Regions from separate parts of the Enterobacter chinensis genome, predicted to be linked through region 2. Evidence: predicted binding sites of a transcription regulator. Region 2 holds the regulator's gene; the other holds the start of a gene.
The links. The regulator PhoB, encoded in region 2, activates phosphate uptake and scavenging genes when phosphate is short. The targets are predictions, from matches to a motif close to CTGTCATAAAACTGNCNNAT.

Region 1: a site for PhoB is predicted at 3,507-3,526, ahead of kdgR (DNA-binding transcriptional regulator KdgR). Genes of this name have one in related genera too.

The regions. Positions count from the first base shown of each region.
Region 1 covers NZ_JARDVI010000006.1:84,331-93,637, reverse strand. The annotation lists gene prc (carboxy terminal-processing peptidase) at 1-939, shown strand, start outside; gene htpX (protease HtpX) at 1,133-2,014, shown strand; gene PYW49_RS17870 (MFS transporter) at 2,065-3,438, opposite strand; gene kdgR (DNA-binding transcriptional regulator KdgR) at 3,618-4,409, shown strand; gene PYW49_RS17860 (YobH family protein) at 4,475-4,714, opposite strand; gene mgrB (PhoP/PhoQ regulator MgrB) at 4,877-5,020, shown strand; gene PYW49_RS17850 (YebO family protein) at 5,095-5,385, shown strand; gene PYW49_RS17845 (MBL fold metallo-hydrolase) at 5,409-6,398, shown strand; partial or broken gene PYW49_RS17840 (DUF2627 domain-containing protein) at 6,924-7,068, shown strand; gene cspE (transcription antiterminator/RNA stability regulator CspE) at 7,081-7,290, shown strand; gene ftsI (peptidoglycan glycosyltransferase FtsI) at 7,510-9,228, shown strand; gene rlmA (23S rRNA (guanine(745)-N(1))-methyltransferase) at 9,294-9,307, shown strand, end outside.
Region 2 covers NZ_JARDVI010000002.1:774,823-784,129, reverse strand. The annotation lists gene sbcC (exonuclease subunit SbcC) at 1-1,687, opposite strand, end outside; gene sbcD (exonuclease subunit SbcD) at 1,684-2,889, opposite strand; gene phoB (phosphate response regulator transcription factor PhoB) at 3,077-3,766, shown strand; gene phoR (phosphate regulon sensor histidine kinase PhoR) at 3,788-5,083, shown strand; gene brnQ (branched-chain amino acid transporter carrier protein BrnQ) at 5,493-6,812, shown strand; gene proY (proline-specific permease ProY) at 6,894-8,267, shown strand; gene malZ (maltodextrin glucosidase) at 8,432-9,307, shown strand, end outside.

The sequences.
Region 1 (9,307 bases), on a different contig from region 2:
GATGATGTGAAAGTACAGCTGCAGAAGCTTGAAAAGCAGAACGTCAGCAGCGTTATCATCGATCTGCGCAGTAACGGCGGCGGTGCGCTGACAGAGGCAGTTTCTCTCTCTGGCCTGTTTATTCCATCTGGCCCTGTGGTTCAGGTGCGCGATAACAACGGTAAAGTGCGTGAAGATGCTGACAACGACGGTGTGGTCTACTACAAAGGCCCGCTGGTGGTGCTGGTTGACCGCTTCAGCGCCTCCGCGTCTGAAATCTTTGCCGCTGCCATGCAGGACTATGGTCGTGCGCTGATCGTCGGTGAGCCAACCTTCGGGAAAGGTACTGTTCAGCAGTATCGCTCTCTGAATCGTATTTACGATCAGATGCTGCGTCCGGAATGGCCTGCACTGGGCTCTGTTCAGTACACCATCCAGAAATTCTACCGTGTGAACGGCGGCAGTACGCAGCGTAAGGGCGTCACGCCGGATATCATGATGCCGACAGGCACGGAAGAGACTGAAACCGGCGAGAAGTTTGAAGATAACGCGTTGCCGTGGGACAGCATCAATGCCGCGACGTACGTGAAGGCGGGTGACATGACGCAGTTTGGTCCTGAACTGCTGAAGTCACATAACGACCGCATCGCGAAAGATCCGGAATTCCAGTACATCATGAAGGACATTGCTCGCTTTAATGCTCTGAAAGATAAACGGAATATTGTTTCTCTGAACTACGCTCAGCGTGAGAAAGAGAACAACGAAGACGATGCAACGCGTCTGGCGCGTATCAACGATCGCTTCAAGCGTGAAGGTAAGCCTCTGCTCAAGAAACTGGACGATCTGCCTAAAGATTACCAGGAGCCCGATCCGTATCTGGACGAGACGGTGCATATCGCACTCGACCTGGCGAATCTGGAAAAAGACAAGCCTGCCGTACAGCCCGCTCCGGCAAAATAACCTCCCAACAGGCACAAGAAATTGTGCCTGTTTCTTTTTGTTCTGCATCCTTCCGTCAGCCTGATTTTCAATTGTGTAAAGTTGTGTCTTTCTGGTGACTTACGCCCGCCGGATGCTTGAAAATAGCCGCAATACCCATACGATGTGGGTAATCGCATAGTGCGTTTTGTTAAACTGAGGTAAAAAGAAAATTATGATGCGAATCGCGCTCTTCCTGCTCACCAACCTGGCGGTAATGGTGGTTTTCGGGCTCGTGCTAAGCCTGACAGGGATTCAGTCGAGCAGCGTTCAGGGTCTGTTGATTATGGCGCTGCTGTTTGGTTTTGGTGGCTCTTTCATTTCCCTGCTGATGTCGAAGTGGATGGCGCTGAAATCAGTAGGCGGTGAGGTTATCGAGCAACCGCGTAATGATATGGAACAGTGGCTGATGAATACGGTGGCTCAGCAATCCCGTCAGGCCGGGATCGCCATGCCGCAGGTGGCCATTTACCATGCTCCTGATATCAACGCCTTCGCCACAGGTGCCCGTCGTGATGCATCACTGGTTGCCGTCAGCACTGGTCTGTTGCAGAACATGAGCCGTGACGAAGCCGAAGCGGTTATTGCTCACGAAATCAGCCATATCGCAAACGGTGATATGGTAACCATGACCCTGATTCAGGGCGTGGTGAACACCTTCGTTATCTTTATCTCTCGTATTCTGGCGCAGATTGCGGCTGGCTTTATGGGCGGCAACCGCGACGAAGGGGAAGAGAGCAACGGTAACCCGCTGATCTATTTCGCTGTCTCCATGGTTCTTGAACTGGTATTCGGTATTCTGGCCAGCATCATCACCATGTGGTTCTCTCGTCACCGTGAATTCCACGCGGATGCCGGCTCAGCGAAACTGGTTGGCCGTGAGAAGATGATTGCGGCGCTGCAGCGTCTGAAAACCAGCTATGAGCCGCAGGAAGCGAACAGCATGATGGCCTTTTGCATTAACGGTAAATCGAAATCGCTGAGCGAGCTGTTTATGTCTCACCCGCCGCTGGATAAGCGTATTGAAGCGCTGCGCAGTGGGGAATACCTGAAGTAACACAAAGAACCGCAATGAGCCGGGCAGGAGAATACTCCGCCCGGCTTTTTTTATGCCTGAACCCTGGGCTGGGTCACCCGCAGGCCGCTGACGGCAGCCGCGAGGGTGGCAAGGAAACCCGCGGTGAGGAGAGCAACATGATTGCCATTTTGTCCGGCGAGGTTAAACATCAGGGCAACCAGTGCCGCACCGGTGCTTTGTCCCAGAAGGCGCGCGGTCCCCAGCATGCCGCTGGCACCTCCGCTGCGATGACGCGGTGCGGAGGTGATAATAGTGTGGTTGTTAGGAGACTGGAACAGGCCAAACCCCGCACCGCACAGGATCATGCGCCAGATGATGTCCAGATCGGTCGGCGATGACGGTAGCAACGCCAGCGCGAAGAGGCCTGTCGCCATCACCGCCAGCCCCAAAGCACCCAACAAACCGGCATGAACGCGTTCAATTAAGTAACCTGCCAGCGGCGCCATCACCATCGTTGCCAGCGGCCACGGCGTTAACAGCAGTCCGGTCTCCACTTCTGAACGTCCTACCACGCTCTGTAGAAAGAAGGGCAGCGACACCAGAGCCAGCATCTGGGCGCAGAACGAGCAGACAGACGTGCAAATGGAGAGCGAAAAGAGGGGAATACGCAGCAGATCAACAGGCAGTAAAGGCACCGGGAGAGTGAGCTGTCGGCGAACAAAGAAGAAGCCTATGACCAGCAGGGCGAGCAGTTCCACTCCGGTCAGCACCAGTGATTGCCCCTGCGCAAAGCCGCTCAGGGCGGTAATCAGCAGGCCAAAGGTGAGGGCATTCATCACCGCGCTCGCGACGTCGAAGCGCGGCATGGTGCTTTTGGGGCCATTAGCGGGCAGGAAGCGCAGGGCAAAAAAGATGGCCACGATACCCAGCGGCACGTTAATGGCGAAGAGCCATTGCCAGGAGGCAACGGAAAGAATAGCCGCCGCAATGGTTGGCCCGGCGGCGGAAGATACGGCGACAATAAACGAGTTTATCCCCATGCCGCGCCCCAGATGTCGCTGGGGATAAATTAAGCGAATCAACGCCGTGTTTACGCTCATGAGCGCCGCGCCACCAAAACCTTGCGCAATGCGTGCAAGCGTCAAGGTATGAAGTGAATCAGAAAGGGCACATAACAATGAGGTAACGGTGAAAACCACCAGACCGCACTGATACACCCGACGGTAACCGAACATATCGCCCAGGAAAGAGAACGAGAGCAGGGAAACCACAATCGCAATCTGGTAGGCGTTAACAATCCATATTGAACTGGCTGGGGATGCATGCAGGTCGCTGGCGATAGTTGGCAGGGCAACGTTCGCAATTGCGCCGTCAAGGACGGCCATTGAGATACCGATAATGATGGTCGCTATAGCGCCATACCGCTGGGGTAAAGGCAGGCCATCGGAAAGATTTTTTTCCATTAGGATTAAAAAAGCTCAGCGTGAAATTATTCTCAGGGTAACTATTTTAGCACTGTTACTGACGCGATATGCCGCAGATTTGTAACGAAGTAAACGCGGATTGATTGCAGGTGACATGACGGGAACTTATAATAAAAACCGGTTCTGATTTTTATAAAACACTCTCTATGAGGTGGTAAATGGCTATTGCGGATTTGGATAAACAGCCAGATTCTGTTTCTTCCGTGCTGAAGGTGTTTGGCATCTTACAGGCGCTCGGGGAAGAGCGTGAAATTGGTATTACAGAGTTGTCGCAGCGCGTGATGATGTCGAAAAGCACCGTTTATCGCTTTTTGCAAACCATGAAGTCACTGGGCTATGTTGCACAGGAAGGCGAGTCAGAAAAATACTCTCTGACCCTGAAACTGTTCGAACTCGGTGCCCGTGCGCTGCAAAATGTTGATCTGATCCGCAGCGCTGATATTCAGATGCGTGAAATCTCGCGCCTGACCAAAGAGACCATCCATCTCGGTGCGCTGGATGAAGACAGCATTGTTTATATCCATAAAATCGACTCCATGTACAATCTGCGCATGTATTCGCGCATCGGTCGTCGCAATCCGCTCTACAGTACCGCCATTGGTAAGGTTCTGCTGGCGTGGCGCGATCGCGAGGAAGTGAAGCAGATCCTCGATGGCGTAGAATACAAACGCAGTACGACACGAACCATTACCAGCACTGACGAACTGTTAACGGTGCTTGATCACGTGCGTGAGCAGGGGTATGGCGAAGATAATGAAGAACAGGAAGAGGGGCTGCGCTGTATCGGCGTTCCGGTGTTTGACCGCTTTGGCGTGGTGATCGCGGGTTTAAGTATCTCTTTCCCAACCCTTCGCTTTTCAGAAGAGCGTCTGCATGAGTATGTGGCTATCCTGCACACTGCCGCACGTAAGATTTCTGAACAGATGGGTTATCACGACTACCCGTTTTAATCTCTGTTAGCATAAAAAACGCCGCAGATGTTGCGGCGTTTTTTGTCAGTGATTAAACCGTTTGATTAGCCATTATCGATGACGACGGACGTTTTACGCAGTACAGGACAGTTTGTTAAACCAATGAACCCGCTGTCAGAATGCAGATACTGCGCAGTGCTCAGTCCTTGTGCCGTTAAGTACTTACACTGAATACCTAATCCGGCTGCGTTTTCGGTGCTCCCCACGAGCACACCATAACCCGTTAACAGAAGGCCAATCCAGACGATGGCCAGTGCAATAATTGTTCGAATAATTAAGCGCATCATTACCTCTTTTTTATCGTTGTTATCATAAAGCTAGCGTAAACGGTTTACGCTATGAAACAAGTGCAGGATTCTGAAAAAAGCGTGATGGCGGTACAGTTAGTCCTTGTTTAAGATAACCGTGATAACCTGGTTACATCAGGTCTTTAGACGGAGTGTGGAGTGAAAAAAATACGCTGGGTGATTCTGATTATCGTGCTGATAGCGTGCGTGGTGTTATGGACGCAGACTATCAATGTAATGTGCGATCAGGATGTACAGTTTTTTAGCGGCGTCTGCGCAATCAATAAGTTTATTCCGTGGTAACACGCATTTTTTCTCAAGGTGATTTCCTTCCTTCGCGCCAGTGGTAAAATAGACGTTTTTATTGAGGTGGTGAAATGGGTGAGTTACTGAATTCAGGGCTGCTGAATATGGCATCCCTGATGATTTCTTTGGTTGTTCTGCTTGTGGGGCTGGTCATCTGGTTTTTCGTGAATCGTGCCAGTTCGCGTACGAACGAGCAGATCGAACTGTTAGAAGCGCTGCTCGATCAGCAAAAACGTCAGAACGCGCTGCTGCGCCGTCTGTGTGAGGCTAACGAGCCGGAAGAGAAAGACGCGCCGAAAGACGTGGTCGCTGAAGATAACAAAGACGAAGACGACTTTATCCGCCTGGTGGCTGAGCGTTAATTTTTTCGTGCTGGGAGGTGGCTGTGGTCTGGAAAAATCCCTGGTATGACCCCTCCCTGAAACACCACACCCCGAACGGTTTTCGTAATACCCATCCTGCTGGACATCAACCCGGCGACCTGGACCGTTGGCGTAAAGCGCGTAAAGAAGCCTGTTTGCCGAAACCACCCGCGCTGGGTTATGAAGATTTTATTCGTCAGTGGTGGCAACCCGCCGAGCTTACGCAACCTCAAGAGGATGGAGTGTGGTGGCTGGGGCATGCGAGTGTGCTGCTACAGCTAGACGGTAATATCATCCTTACCGACCCGGTTTTTTCACAGCGCGCCTCTCCACTCCCTTTCCTGGGACCACAGCGTAAAACGCCTCCTGCACTGTCTGTCGAGCAACTTCATCAGCTTGATGCGGTCGTCATTTCCCATAACCATTACGATCATCTTGATGATGCGACCATTCGCCGTATTCTCAAACGCTTTCCCGACGTGAGTCTCTTCGTCCCTTTAGGTCTGGCCGCCTGGTTTCGGCGTCGGGGAGCAAAACGCGTGGTTGAGCTCGACTGGTGGCAGAGTTTCACCTGGCAGGGGATGACGTTAACCGCCGTACCTGCGCAGCACTGGAGTATGCGCACGCCATGGAACCGCAATCGCTCCTTATGGTGCGGCTGGGTCATGGAAGGGCGGCATCATCGTTTCTGGTTCAGCGGGGATACAGGGTATTCACCTGAGCTGCTGTTGATACCTGAACGTCTGGGGCCTGTTGATGCTGCCGCGTTACCGGTGGGTGCCTATGCCCCACGATGGTTCATGGCTGTACATCATATGGATCCGCAATCTGCGGTGGCATTGTGGCAGCAGTTGGGTTGTCCTCTGGCGTTTCCCATTCACTGGGGCGTGTTTGAACTGGCAGATGAAGCCTTGGATGAACCGGTGCAGGAGTTAACTGAGGCGCTAGATAATTTAGCACCAGTTAATGATTCTTTCAGGATACTGAAAATTGGTGAATATTTATCCTTATAAACGACGCGATAAATTGTTGCATATATTCTGTATGTAAACGCGCATATGAATGTTTTATTTTTATCGAAACGTTTTGCTTGCCTTGTTTTGATGCAGAGTCATAAAAATTTCATTATTTTGGTGCATAACACTGTTTATTAACTGATGCATTTTAATACAGCTGGCCGCGGGTTATTAACAATGTTTTTTCCCTGAAACAATTTGGTCGCGTTACAATGATTTAAGCATAAGTTTTCACAAATTGTTCTAACTCAATCAATGCTTAAGATTTCTTTTCCCGGTTGCTGGACGCTTTGTAATGATTGCGCTATGTTAAAAATGTCTTAGATTACAGCGGTTGTGCAAGCAGCGTTGGGTCTTTGTTACGCAGCAGGGCTGTCAGTACATATTGCGCATAATTGTGCAAAACCTGACAAGCACTGTTCGAATTTGTGCGGCGGATCGAGACATGTTTAAAAATGGCTTGCCATATTAAACATTGTGTGTGATAACACGTTTTGGGTCAAACGAGGTACAGTTCTGTTTATGTGTGGCATTTTCAGTAAAGAAGTCCTGAGTAAACACGTTGTCGTTGAATACCGCTTCTCTGCCGAACCTTATATTAGTGCCTCATGCAGTAATGTCTCAGTTTTATCTCAGTTAATGCCTGCGGGCTAAGAAAACACTCTAAGGAATTTTGCAAATGGCAAAGATTAAAGGTCAAGTTAAGTGGTTCAACGAGTCTAAAGGTTTTGGTTTCATTACTCCTGCTGACGGCAGCAAAGACGTGTTCGTACACTTCTCTGCAATCCAGGGTAACGGCTTCAAAACTCTGGCTGAAGGCCAGAACGTTGAGTTCGAAATTCAGGATGGCCAGAAAGGCCCAGCTGCAGTTAACGTAACTGCTATCTGATCGAACCACTGCTGACTGAAACGCGCCGCGTTTCAATCTCAGACATAAAGCCTCGCATAACGCGGGGCTTTTTTATGCCCTTTATCTTTCAAAATATTACGATCTGCGGCCTTGTTCGTAACTTGTTGCAAAGCTGCGAGGTTAGTAGCACTGTTTCACCACCTTCCTCCCGTCTTTTCCCGTTAAATCAGGGCGTTGTTTAACAGCCCTGGGGTTCAGGTGAAGAAGAAATTAATAACAGCAACTGGAAATTTCACGCCGGTGCGTTTTGCTCTGCTCTGTTTCGCTATTTTTTGCAGTCTGGCTTTTTTGCTGGGCCGCGTTGCCTGGCTGCAAATCATCAAGCCTGACAATCTGGTGAAGCAGGAAGATATGCGATCCCTCCGTCAGCTGGCAATTGATGCACCGCGTGGCATGATAATGGATCGCGAAGGTCGACCGCTGGCGGTGAGCGTGCCTGTCCGGGCCGTATGGGCCGATCCCAAAACGGTGCTGGCAAAAGGGGGCGTCAGCGCTGATGAACGCTGGCAGGCGTTGGCAAATGCGCTGCATCTCTCCCTGAGCACGCTTTCGGCGCGAATCAATGCCAGTCCACAGGGGCGTTTCATTTACCTTGCCCGTCAGGTCGATCCTGCGCAGGCGAAGTGGATCGATAAACTGAATTTGCCCGGCATCAATTTGCGCGATGAGTCCCGCCGTTTTTATCCTGCCGGGCATGTCGCCGCAAACCTGATTGGTTTTACCAATATTGACGGGCAGGGCATTGAAGGTGTGGAAAAAAGCTTCAACGCTCAATTGACGGGCAAGGCGGGGGTACGGCAGGTAAGGGAAGACCGCTATGGACGCGTGGTTGAAAACCTGACAGAAGTTGCGCCCGCACCGGCGCACAACATCCAGTTGAGCATTGACGAGCGGCTGCAAACCATTACCGAAGATGCGCTGGATAATGCCGTGGCCTGGAACAAGGCCGAGTCAGGTGCATCGGTGCTGATTAATATCCCAACCGGGGAAATACTCGCCATGGCGAGCTATCCGAATTTTAACCCCAATAATCGGGAAGGCGCGACGATAAATGACTTTCGCAATCGCGCCATCAGCGATACGTTCGAACCCGGTTCGACCGTCAAGCCGCTGGTGCTAATGACGGCCCTGCAGCAGGGTCTGGTCCAGCCGGATAGCGTGATTGACACTCACCCGTATATCCTTGACGGGCATCGTATCCGCGATGTGGGTTACTATCCTGAACTGACAATGACCGGGATCCTGCAAAAATCGAGCGACACGGGCGTGTCGCGACTGTCCCTGGCAATGCCAGTCCAGCATCTTATTGATACGTACAGAAACTTTGGTTTTGGTACCAATACGGGGCTTGGCTTAACGGGGGAGAGCGCGGGACTGTTGCCACGGCGTAAGTACTGGAGCCAGCTCGACCGCGCGACCTTTGCCTTCGGCTACGGGCTGATGGTAACCCCGCTACAGCTGGCGCACGTCTACGCGACAATTGGCGGCTTCGGGCTTGAGCGCCCCCTTTCCATTACCCGTATCGATCCCCCCGTCATCGGCCAACGCGTCATGCCGGAAGAGATTGCGCACGAAGTGGAGCACATGATGGAGAGCGTCGCGCTACCCGGCGGTGGGGGCGTTAAGGCCGCCGTTCGTGATTACAGGGTTGCGGTGAAAACCGGCACGGCGAAGAAAATTGACGATAGCGGAAAATATGTCGATAAATACGTGGCCTACACTGCGGGCGTAGCACCTGCCAGCGACCCGCGCTTTGCCCTGGTGGTAGTGATTAACGATCCCCAAAACGGAGCCTACTACGGCGGTGCCGTCTCCGCACCTGTCTTCAGTGAGATTATGGGTAACGTACTGCGTCTGGAGAACGTGAAGCCTGACGGGCTACCGGCGGGTTCCGATCACCTTATCGTTATGCGCTAACCGGGCGTTTATAACCAGGGCGAATAGCGGTACACTTCGCCCTTTGATTATGCTCCGGAGTAGCCATGTCCTTCAGTTG
Region 2 (9,307 bases):
CACGCTGGATCTGCTGGGTGAGGGCGTTGACCTGTCCCAGCACCAGCAGGCCTTCCTCTTTGAGTGAGGCGACCTCTTTCTCCAGGGCATCACGGCGGCGCTGATTATCCGTCAGTTCAAGCGACTGGTATGTCTCCACAGCGGGGTGCTCGCTGGAACCGCACAGCGGACAGGGTTTGCCTGCCTCAAGCTGGGAACGAAAGCTTTCCAGGTCTTTAATCGTCGCTTCACGTTCGCAGAGGGTCTTCAGGTCCAGATAGTGCTGGTGTTTCTCTTTGTACTGCTGGCGGCGCAGCGTCAGCGTTTCGTTGAGTTTATTTTGATCGGCCTGGGCCTTCTGAACACTTTCACCGCTCTGGCGCAGGCGCTTTTGCAACGGCTGATAGCGGGCATGCAGCGACGTTAGCCGCTGGCGCAGCGTGCGTGACCGGGACTGCTGCTCCATGGCGACGCTGACCTCATCCGCCGTCAGCGCCAGCGCATTTTCCGGCATCTCAGCCAGCTTGTTACGTAATTCACTCATCCTCGCAGAAAGCGAGGCTAACTGCGTTTTATCGCGGTTTAGCTGTGAGAACTGCGCGCGCCAGCCGGCAATCTCCTGACCCAACAGACGATAACGCTCGTGCTCCGCCAGCCACTGCGCCAGCGCGGTCAGTTCGGTCTGAAGCTGCTCGTGGTTACGCAGGGCGGTGTTGCGGATCCGCGCGCGCAGCGCGGTTTTAGCTTGTAAGCGAGTATTTACTTCGATAATTCGCTGCTGTGTCTGCGTCAGGCGCGCGGTTTGCTCCTGCTGATGCTCCCAAAGCGGCCGAAGCTGGGCGGCGGGCTGAGCAAGCTGAAGTTTTGCCAGTTCAGGTGCTGCGTCCGTCAGCGCCTGTTGCGCCTGCTGTTGCATCGTGGTGACGCGCTGTTGCTCGCGCACAAGCTCATCATGGCGCGTAAGCCACTGAAAATCTTTCTGTTGGCTTTGCTGCTGTTCCAGCAGGGTTTTCTCTTCGTCAGTAAGTGCCTGCAAACTTTGCTGTAACTGCTGCTGTTGCTCTTCGCTCAACAGCACGACGCCCGCAGCCTGCGCCTCGCACTTTTCAAGCACGCTGCGGGCGGCCTTGTGTTTCTCAAATACCATGGCGGAAATCTGGCCGTAGATCTCGGTGCCGGTCAGCTCTTCCAGCAGTTCTGCACGATCGCTCGGTTTGGCATTGAGGAAGGCGGCAAATTGTCCCTGAGAGAGCAGCATGGAGCGGGTAAAACGGCCATAGTCCAGCCCGGTGAGCGCGGCGGTTTGCTCCAGTTTATCCGTCACTTTATCGGCCAGAATTTTGCCATCTTCGCAGCGCGCCAGCTCCACGCGCGGTGCCTGCAGGTTCCCGTCAGGCTGATTACGCGCGCGGTTCTGGCTCCAGAAGGCGCGATAGGCAGTTCCTTTCACTTCAAACTCCACTTCGGCCAGACACTCAGCGGTGTCGCGCGTCATCAGGTCGTTTTGCGCCTGAGAAACCTTCTGCAGGCGTGGGGTTTCGTGATAAAGCGCCAGACAGATGGCGTCGAGCAGGGTGGTTTTGCCTGCTCCCGTCGCGCCGGTAATGGCAAACAGCCCGTTGCTGGCAAAGGGCTCAGCGGTAAAGTCAATTTTCCACTCGCCCTTGAGGGAGTTAAGATTTTTCAGGCGCAGGCTCAAAATTTTCATGCGTTTTCATCCTCATCATTGAGCGCATGCAGGGTATGAGTGAACAGCTCGCTAAGCCTTATGCGCTTCGCGTCGTCTATCTCCTCCTGCGAGAGCCTGCGTTCAAACACTTCTTCTACCCTCAGCTCGCTGAGGGTTTCGCGCTGGGCGCTGAGCAGAATTTTCTCGCGCTGCTCGCGGCTGCGGCGTACCAGTAACACTTCAACCGGCAAGTCTTCGGTCAGCGCCTGGATTTTTCGCTGCATATCATGCAGGTATTCATCGGTGGTAATTTCGATATCCAGCCAGACGGGAGGATTAAGCGCCGCGCCGCGCCACTGCTCAAGCTGGGCGGTAATGGCGTCGAGATCGCCTTTTAGCACCGCCAACGGCTGGGTGACCGGCACCTCCAGCGTCTCCACGGCGCTGAGTTTGCCCTCGGTGAAGCTCACCAGATGCACGGATTTGGCTTTGCCCGTTTCATCGAAGCTGAGCGAAAGCGGCGATCCGCAGTAGCGGATGTGCTCACAGCCGCCGATAACCTGCGCGCGGTGGATATGCCCGAGTGCAATATAGTCTGCAGGCGGGAAGTTTTGCGCCGGAAAGGCGTCCAGCGTGCCGATATAGATGTCGCGGACGGCGTCACTTTTACTGGCTCCGACGGTGGTGAGGTGCCCGGTCGCAATCACCGGAATCGGCTGGTCGCCGCGCAGAGCACAAGCTTCGGCGTACTGCTGGTGATAATAGTCGGTGATGGCCTGTAACAGATGTTGCTGCTTTTCTGCACCCGACAGCCCCGCCTGGCTTTGCACGATGTCCCGCGGACGTAAAAACGGTATGGGACACAGCACGGCCCCCGGCGTACCGTCGCGTTTTTTCAGGATCTGCGGGGCGTGCCCGGCGCTGGCGACCACGGTGGTATTGAGAAATGCCAGGATGTCGCGGGATTCATTGAGCGTCGCGACGGAATCATGGTTGCCGGCGACAATCACCAGATGGCAGCCGGTTTGCTGCAAATTCACCACGAAGCGGTTATACAGTTCACGCGCATAGCTGGGGGGAGAGCCGGTATCAAAAATGTCACCCGCCACAATAATCGCGTCCACCTCGTGCGTCTGGGCCGTTTCCAGCAGCCAGCTCAGGAACGCTTCATGTTCAGCCGCACGGCTTTTGCTGTAAAAATTTTGACCCAGATGCCAGTCCGAGGTGTGAAGTATGCGCATAGCTGATCCGTGGCAAAAAAGAGAAAGCAGGATTATAAACCTTCAGCGACGGGAAAATAACCGCTGTAATAAAACAACAGTTTGCCCGCGAACGTGGTACTGTTTTTCATAAATCTGTCATAAATCTGACGCATAATGGCGCCGAATTACAAACTTGTAACTTAAATAAGATAAGACAGGGCAAAGTATGGCGAGACGTATTCTGGTCGTAGAAGATGAAGCTCCAATTCGTGAAATGGTGTGCTTCGTGCTCGAGCAAAATGGCTTCCAGCCGGTTGAAGCGGAAGATTATGACAGCGCAGTGAACCAGCTAAATGAACCCTGGCCCGATCTGATTCTGCTGGACTGGATGTTGCCTGGCGGTTCCGGACTGCAGTTTATCAAACACCTGAAGCGTGAAGCGCTGACCCGCGACATACCGGTGGTGATGCTCACGGCGCGCGGAGAGGAAGAGGATCGCGTCCGCGGTCTGGAGACCGGCGCGGATGATTACATTACCAAACCTTTTTCACCGAAAGAGCTGGTGGCCCGCATTAAAGCCGTGATGCGCCGTATTTCGCCGATGGCGGTGGAAGAGGTGATAGAGATGCAGGGACTCAGCCTTGACCCCACCTCACACCGCGTGATGACCGGTGAAAATCCCCTCGACATGGGGCCTACCGAATTTAAACTCCTGCACTTCTTTATGACCCACCCGGAGCGCGTTTACAGCCGCGAGCAGTTGCTGAATAACGTCTGGGGAACTAACGTGTATGTCGAAGACCGGACGGTTGACGTCCATATCCGCCGCCTGCGAAAAGCGCTGGAACTGAGCGGCCACGATCGCATGGTGCAGACGGTCCGCGGCACGGGTTATCGTTTTTCTACCCGTTTCTGAATAATGACAGGAGTGTGACGCGTGCTGGAACGTCTGTCATGGAAAAGGCTCGTCTTTGAACTGATCTTATGTTGTATTCCGGCCTTCATTCTGGGGGCCTTTCTTGGATACCTGCCGTGGTTTCTGCTGGCGTCGGTCACCGGGCTGCTGATCTGGCATTTCTGGAACCTGCTGCGCCTCTCCTGGTGGCTGTGGGTTGACCGAAGCATGACGCCGCCGCCGGGAAGCGGCAGCTGGGAGCCGCTGCTGTACGGTCTGCATCAGATGCAGATGCGTAATAAAAAGCGCCGCCGTGAGCTGGGAAGCCTGATTAAGCGTTTTCGCAGCGGCGCGGAATCGCTGCCGGATGCCGTCATTCTCACCACCGAAGAAGGGACCATCTTCTGGTGTAACGGCCTTGCGCAACAGCTGCTGGGCCTGCGCTGGCCGGACGATAATGGCCAGAATATCCTCAACCTTCTGCGTTATCCCGAGTTCACGCTGTATCTGAAAAAGCGTGATTTTACCCGTCCGCACAATCTGAAGATCAACAATGGTCGCCATCTGGAAATCCGCGTGATGCCCTACAGCGATAAGCAGTGGCTGATGGTGGCGCGCGATGTCACCCAGATGCACCAGCTGGAAGGGGCGCGTCGCAACTTCTTCGCGAACGTCAGCCACGAATTACGTACGCCGTTGACCGTGCTTCAGGGTTACCTGGAGATGATGCAGGAGCAAACGCTTGAAGGTGCGCCGCGTGAAAAAGCGCTGCACACCATGCGCGAGCAAACGCACCGGATGGAAGGGCTGGTGAAGCAGCTGCTGACGCTCTCGAAGATTGAAGCGGCACCAACGCTTGCGCTGAATGACACCATCGATGTGCCGATGATGCTGCGGGTGGTGGAGCGTGAAGCGCAGACGTTAAGCCACAAAAAGCATCACCTGACCTTTGAGGTCGACAGCACGCTGAAGGTGCTGGGTAGTGAAGATGAACTGCGCAGCGCCATCTCCAACCTGGTGTATAACGCGGTGAACCATACGCCGGAAGGGACGGACATCGTGGTGCGCTGGCACCATACCCCAACGGGAGCCGAGTTTAGCGTGGAGGACAACGGGCCGGGGATCGCCCCGGAGCATATTCCGCGCCTCACCGAGCGTTTCTACCGTGTGGATAAAGCACGATCGCGACAGACAGGAGGAAGCGGCCTGGGGCTGGCGATTGTTAAACACGCGGTGAATCACCATGAAAGCCGTCTCGATATCCAGAGTACGCTGGGTAAAGGAACCCGCTTCAGCTTCGTGATCCCGGAACGATTAATTGCCAAAAAGATCGCCTGACAGCAGGTGTGTCATTTTACCTTTCCACGGGTCAGCGTCTGCTGGCCCGTTTGCTTTGCAGTCAAGCGAAACGCGGATGAATTTTATACGGCTGACTGTTTTTTGTTCGCATGATTAGCCATGGGTTTTTCTTATAAATAGCGTATTGTGCTGGCGTGTATTTTCATGCTGGCATATTGTTCTGGTTTTACGATCCCACCTTGCCTTTAAACGTTATAAGCGTTTAAATTGCGCCCCAGATACTGTCAGACCGACTGTATTTGCGTGGTAAATCGAAAAACTATTCTTCTCCACGCCAGGACGGGAGCATTTCCCGCTGAAATTGAGCAAATTTTCGGCTGTATCGTCCCGTCAGGGGAATCGGAAATCTCAATGTTTTCAACACCACATCCACAGGCAGTAAGGTTTTATGACCCATCACTTAAAATCGCGTGACATCATCGCGCTGGGCTTTATGACATTTGCGCTGTTCGTTGGCGCAGGCAACATCATTTTCCCTCCAATGGTTGGCTTACAGGCAGGTGAACACGTCTGGACCGCCGCGTTTGGTTTCCTGATTACTGCCGTGGGTCTACCGGTACTGACCGTCGTCGCGTTGGCGAAAGTCGGCGGCGGCGTGGATAGCCTCAGCACCCCGATTGGCAAAGTGGCTGGCGTTCTGCTGGCAACCGTCTGCTATCTGGCCGTTGGCCCGCTGTTTGCGACCCCGCGTACGGCGACCGTTTCCTTCGAAGTGGGTATTGCTCCCCTGACCGGTGACGGCGCAATGCCGCTGTTTATCTACAGCCTGATTTACTTCGCGATTGTGATTCTGGTTTCCCTCTATCCGGGCAAACTGCTGGATACCGTGGGCAACTTCCTGGCTCCGCTGAAAATTGTGGCGCTGATTGTTCTGGCGGTAGCGGCCATTGTCTGGCCTGCAGGCCCGATCAGCGACGCGATGGACGCCTATAAAAACGCCGCGTTCTCTAACGGCTTTGTGAACGGCTATCTGACGATGGATACGCTGGGCGCCATGGTGTTTGGTATCGTTATCGTTAACGCCGCGCGTTCCCGCGGTGTGACTGAAGCGCGCCTGCTGACCCGCTATACCATCTGGGCTGGCCTGATGGCCGGTGTGGGCCTGACGCTGCTGTATCTGGCGCTGTTCCGCCTGGGCTCCGATAGCGCCATGCTGGTTGATCAGAACGCGAATGGTGCGGCTATCCTGCACGCCTACGTTCAGCACACCTTCGGTGGTGCGGGCAGTATGCTGTTGGCGGCGCTCATTTTCCTGGCATGTCTGGTGACCGCAGTGGGCCTGACCTGCGCTTGTGCAGAGTTCTTTGCGCAGTATCTGCCGCTCTCTTACCGCACGCTGGTGTTTATCCTCGGTATCTTCTCCATGGCGGTATCCAACCTCGGTTTGAGCCACCTGATTCAGGTCTCTATTCCGGTGCTGACGGCGATTTATCCGCCGTGTATCGTGCTGGTGGTACTGAGCTTCACTCGCCCGTGGTGGAACAATGCCTCACGAATTATTGCGCCAGCCATGTTTATCAGCCTGATTTTTGGTATCCTTGACGGCATTAAAGCATCAGCATTCGCAGGAATACTGCCTGCATGGACACAGCGTCTGCCGCTGTCCGAGCAGGGTCTGGCCTGGCTGATGCCTACCGTTGTTGCACTGGTTCTGGCCATTATCTGGGACCGTGCTGCAGGGCGTCAGGTCGCATCAAACGCCCATTAATCAACGGCAACAAACTGTTTAACCACGGGGCTTAAGGCCCCGTGGTTTTTTGTTTTTTTCGTGTTGAATGGCAAGATTTAAATGGAAAGCACTAACAAACTCAAACGTGGGCTCAGCACGCGCCACATCCGCTTTATGGCGCTGGGCTCTGCTATTGGAACCGGTCTTTTTTATGGCTCGGCAGATGCCATCAAAATGGCCGGCCCAAGCGTTCTGCTGGCTTACATCATCGGCGGCGTGGCGGCGTATATCATCATGCGCGCCCTCGGTGAAATGTCTGTTCACAACCCGTCAGCCAGCTCATTCTCCCGCTACGCGCAGGAAAACCTTGGCCCGCTGGCCGGGTTTATCACCGGCTGGACCTACTGCTTCGAAATCCTGATTGTGGCGATTGCCGACGTAACGGCGTTTGGCATCTACATGGGCGTCTGGTTCCCGGCGGTGCCGCACTGGATTTGGGTCCTTAGCGTGGTGCTGATCATTTGCGCCGTCAACCTGATGAGCGTGAAGGTGTTTGGCGAGCTGGAATTCTGGTTCTCCTTCTTCAAGGTCGCCACCATCATCATCATGATTGTGGCCGGTTTCGGCATCATCATCTGGGGAATAGGCAACGGCGGGCAGCCGACCGGCATCCATAATCTCTGGAGCAACGGTGGCTTCTTTAGTAACGGCTGGCTCGGCATGGTCATGTCGCTACAGATGGTGATGTTTGCCTACGGCGGTATCGAGATTATTGGTATCACGGCCGGTGAAGCGAAAGATCCGGAGAAATCCATTCCGCGCGCCATCAACTCGGTGCCGATGCGTATTCTGGTGTTCTACGTGGGTACGCTGTTCGTGATTATGTCCATTTACCCGTGGAACCAGGTGGGTACCAACGGCAGCCCGTTTGTACTGACCTTCCAGCATATGGGCATTGCGTTTGCTGCCAGTATTCTGAACTTTGTGGTGCTGACCGCGTCGCTCTCTGCAATCAACAGTGACGTCTTTGGCGTGGGTCGTATGCTGCACGGCATGGCGGAGCAGGGCAGTGCGCCGAAGGTGTTCGCCAAAACTTCACGTCGCGGTACGCCATGGGTGACGGTTGTGGTGATGACCGTTGCGCTGCTGTTCTCGGTTTACCTGAACTACATCATGCCGGAGAACGTCTTCCTGGTGATTGCGTCTCTGGCGACCTTCGCAACCGTCTGGGTGTGGATCATGATCCTGCTGTCGCAGATTGCGTTCCGCCGCCGTCTGTCACCGGATGAGGCGAAAGCGCTGAAGTTTAAAGTACCGGGCGGCGTCGCAACCACCGTCGTCGGGCTGATCTTCCTGGTGTTCATTATTGCCCTGATTGGCTACCACCCGGATACCCGTATTTCCCTGTACGTTGGCTGTGCGTGGATCGTGCTGTTGCTGGTGGGCTGGATGTTTAAATGCCGCCGTGACCGTCAGCTGGTGGAAGCACAGTAAGGTAAAAATGCCGGGTGGCGCTGCGCTTACCCGGCCTACACTTCCTTTTGCCCCGGAAAAAAATCTCCTCCTCCTTTCTCCTCCCCCAATAATCCCGATCGTGATGAGCTATCCTTAACCACCCTGTGGCAAGGTGACGTCAATTTCATCAAAGGGGATTCGTGATGTTAAACGCCTGGCACCTACCGGTTGCCCCATTTGTTAAGCAAAACAAAGACAACCTTGTGATTACGCTCTGGCTGGCGGGGGAAAACCAGCCTGAACGCGTGACGCTCCGCGCCGAAATAGATAACGAAGAGACCGCGCTGAAAATGCACAAGCAGCGCAGCCAGCCGCAGCCGGGGATCACGGCGTGGCGAGCGAATATCGACCTGAGTAGCGGACAGCCTCGCCGCCGGTACAGCTTCAAACTGCTGTGGAATAACCGCCAGCTGTGGTTTACCCCGCAGGGGTTTAGCCGTTTCCCGCCCGCACGGCTGGAGCAGTTTGCCGTTGATTACCCGGATAACGGCCCGCAGTGGGTTAACGATCAGGTCTTTTACCAAATCTTCCCGGACCGCTTTGCCCGCAGCCAGAAGCGGACTGCCGAACAGGATAAGGTCTATTACCACCACGCCGCTGGCCACGACATTATTCTGAAAGAGTGGGATGAACCGCTAACCGCGCAGGCTGGCGGCTCGACGTTTTACGGCGGCGATCTGGACGGCATTAGCGAGAAGCTCCCGTATCTGAAAAAACTGGGCGTGACGGCGCTGTATCTCAACCCGGTGTTTAAAGCCCCGAGCGTGCACAAATACGATACCGAAGATTATCGCCACGTTGACGCGCAGTTTGGCGGTGACGAGGCGCTGTTGCGCCTGCGTAAGAACACCCAAAAAGAAGGCATGCGCCTCATTCTGGACGGCGTGTTCAACCATAGCGGAGATTCGCACGCCTGGTTTGACCGTCATAACCAGTCGATGGGTGGGGCATGCCATAACCCGGGCTCGCCGCAGCGCGACTGGTATAGCTTTAACGAGGAGGGCCGAGCGCTGGACTGG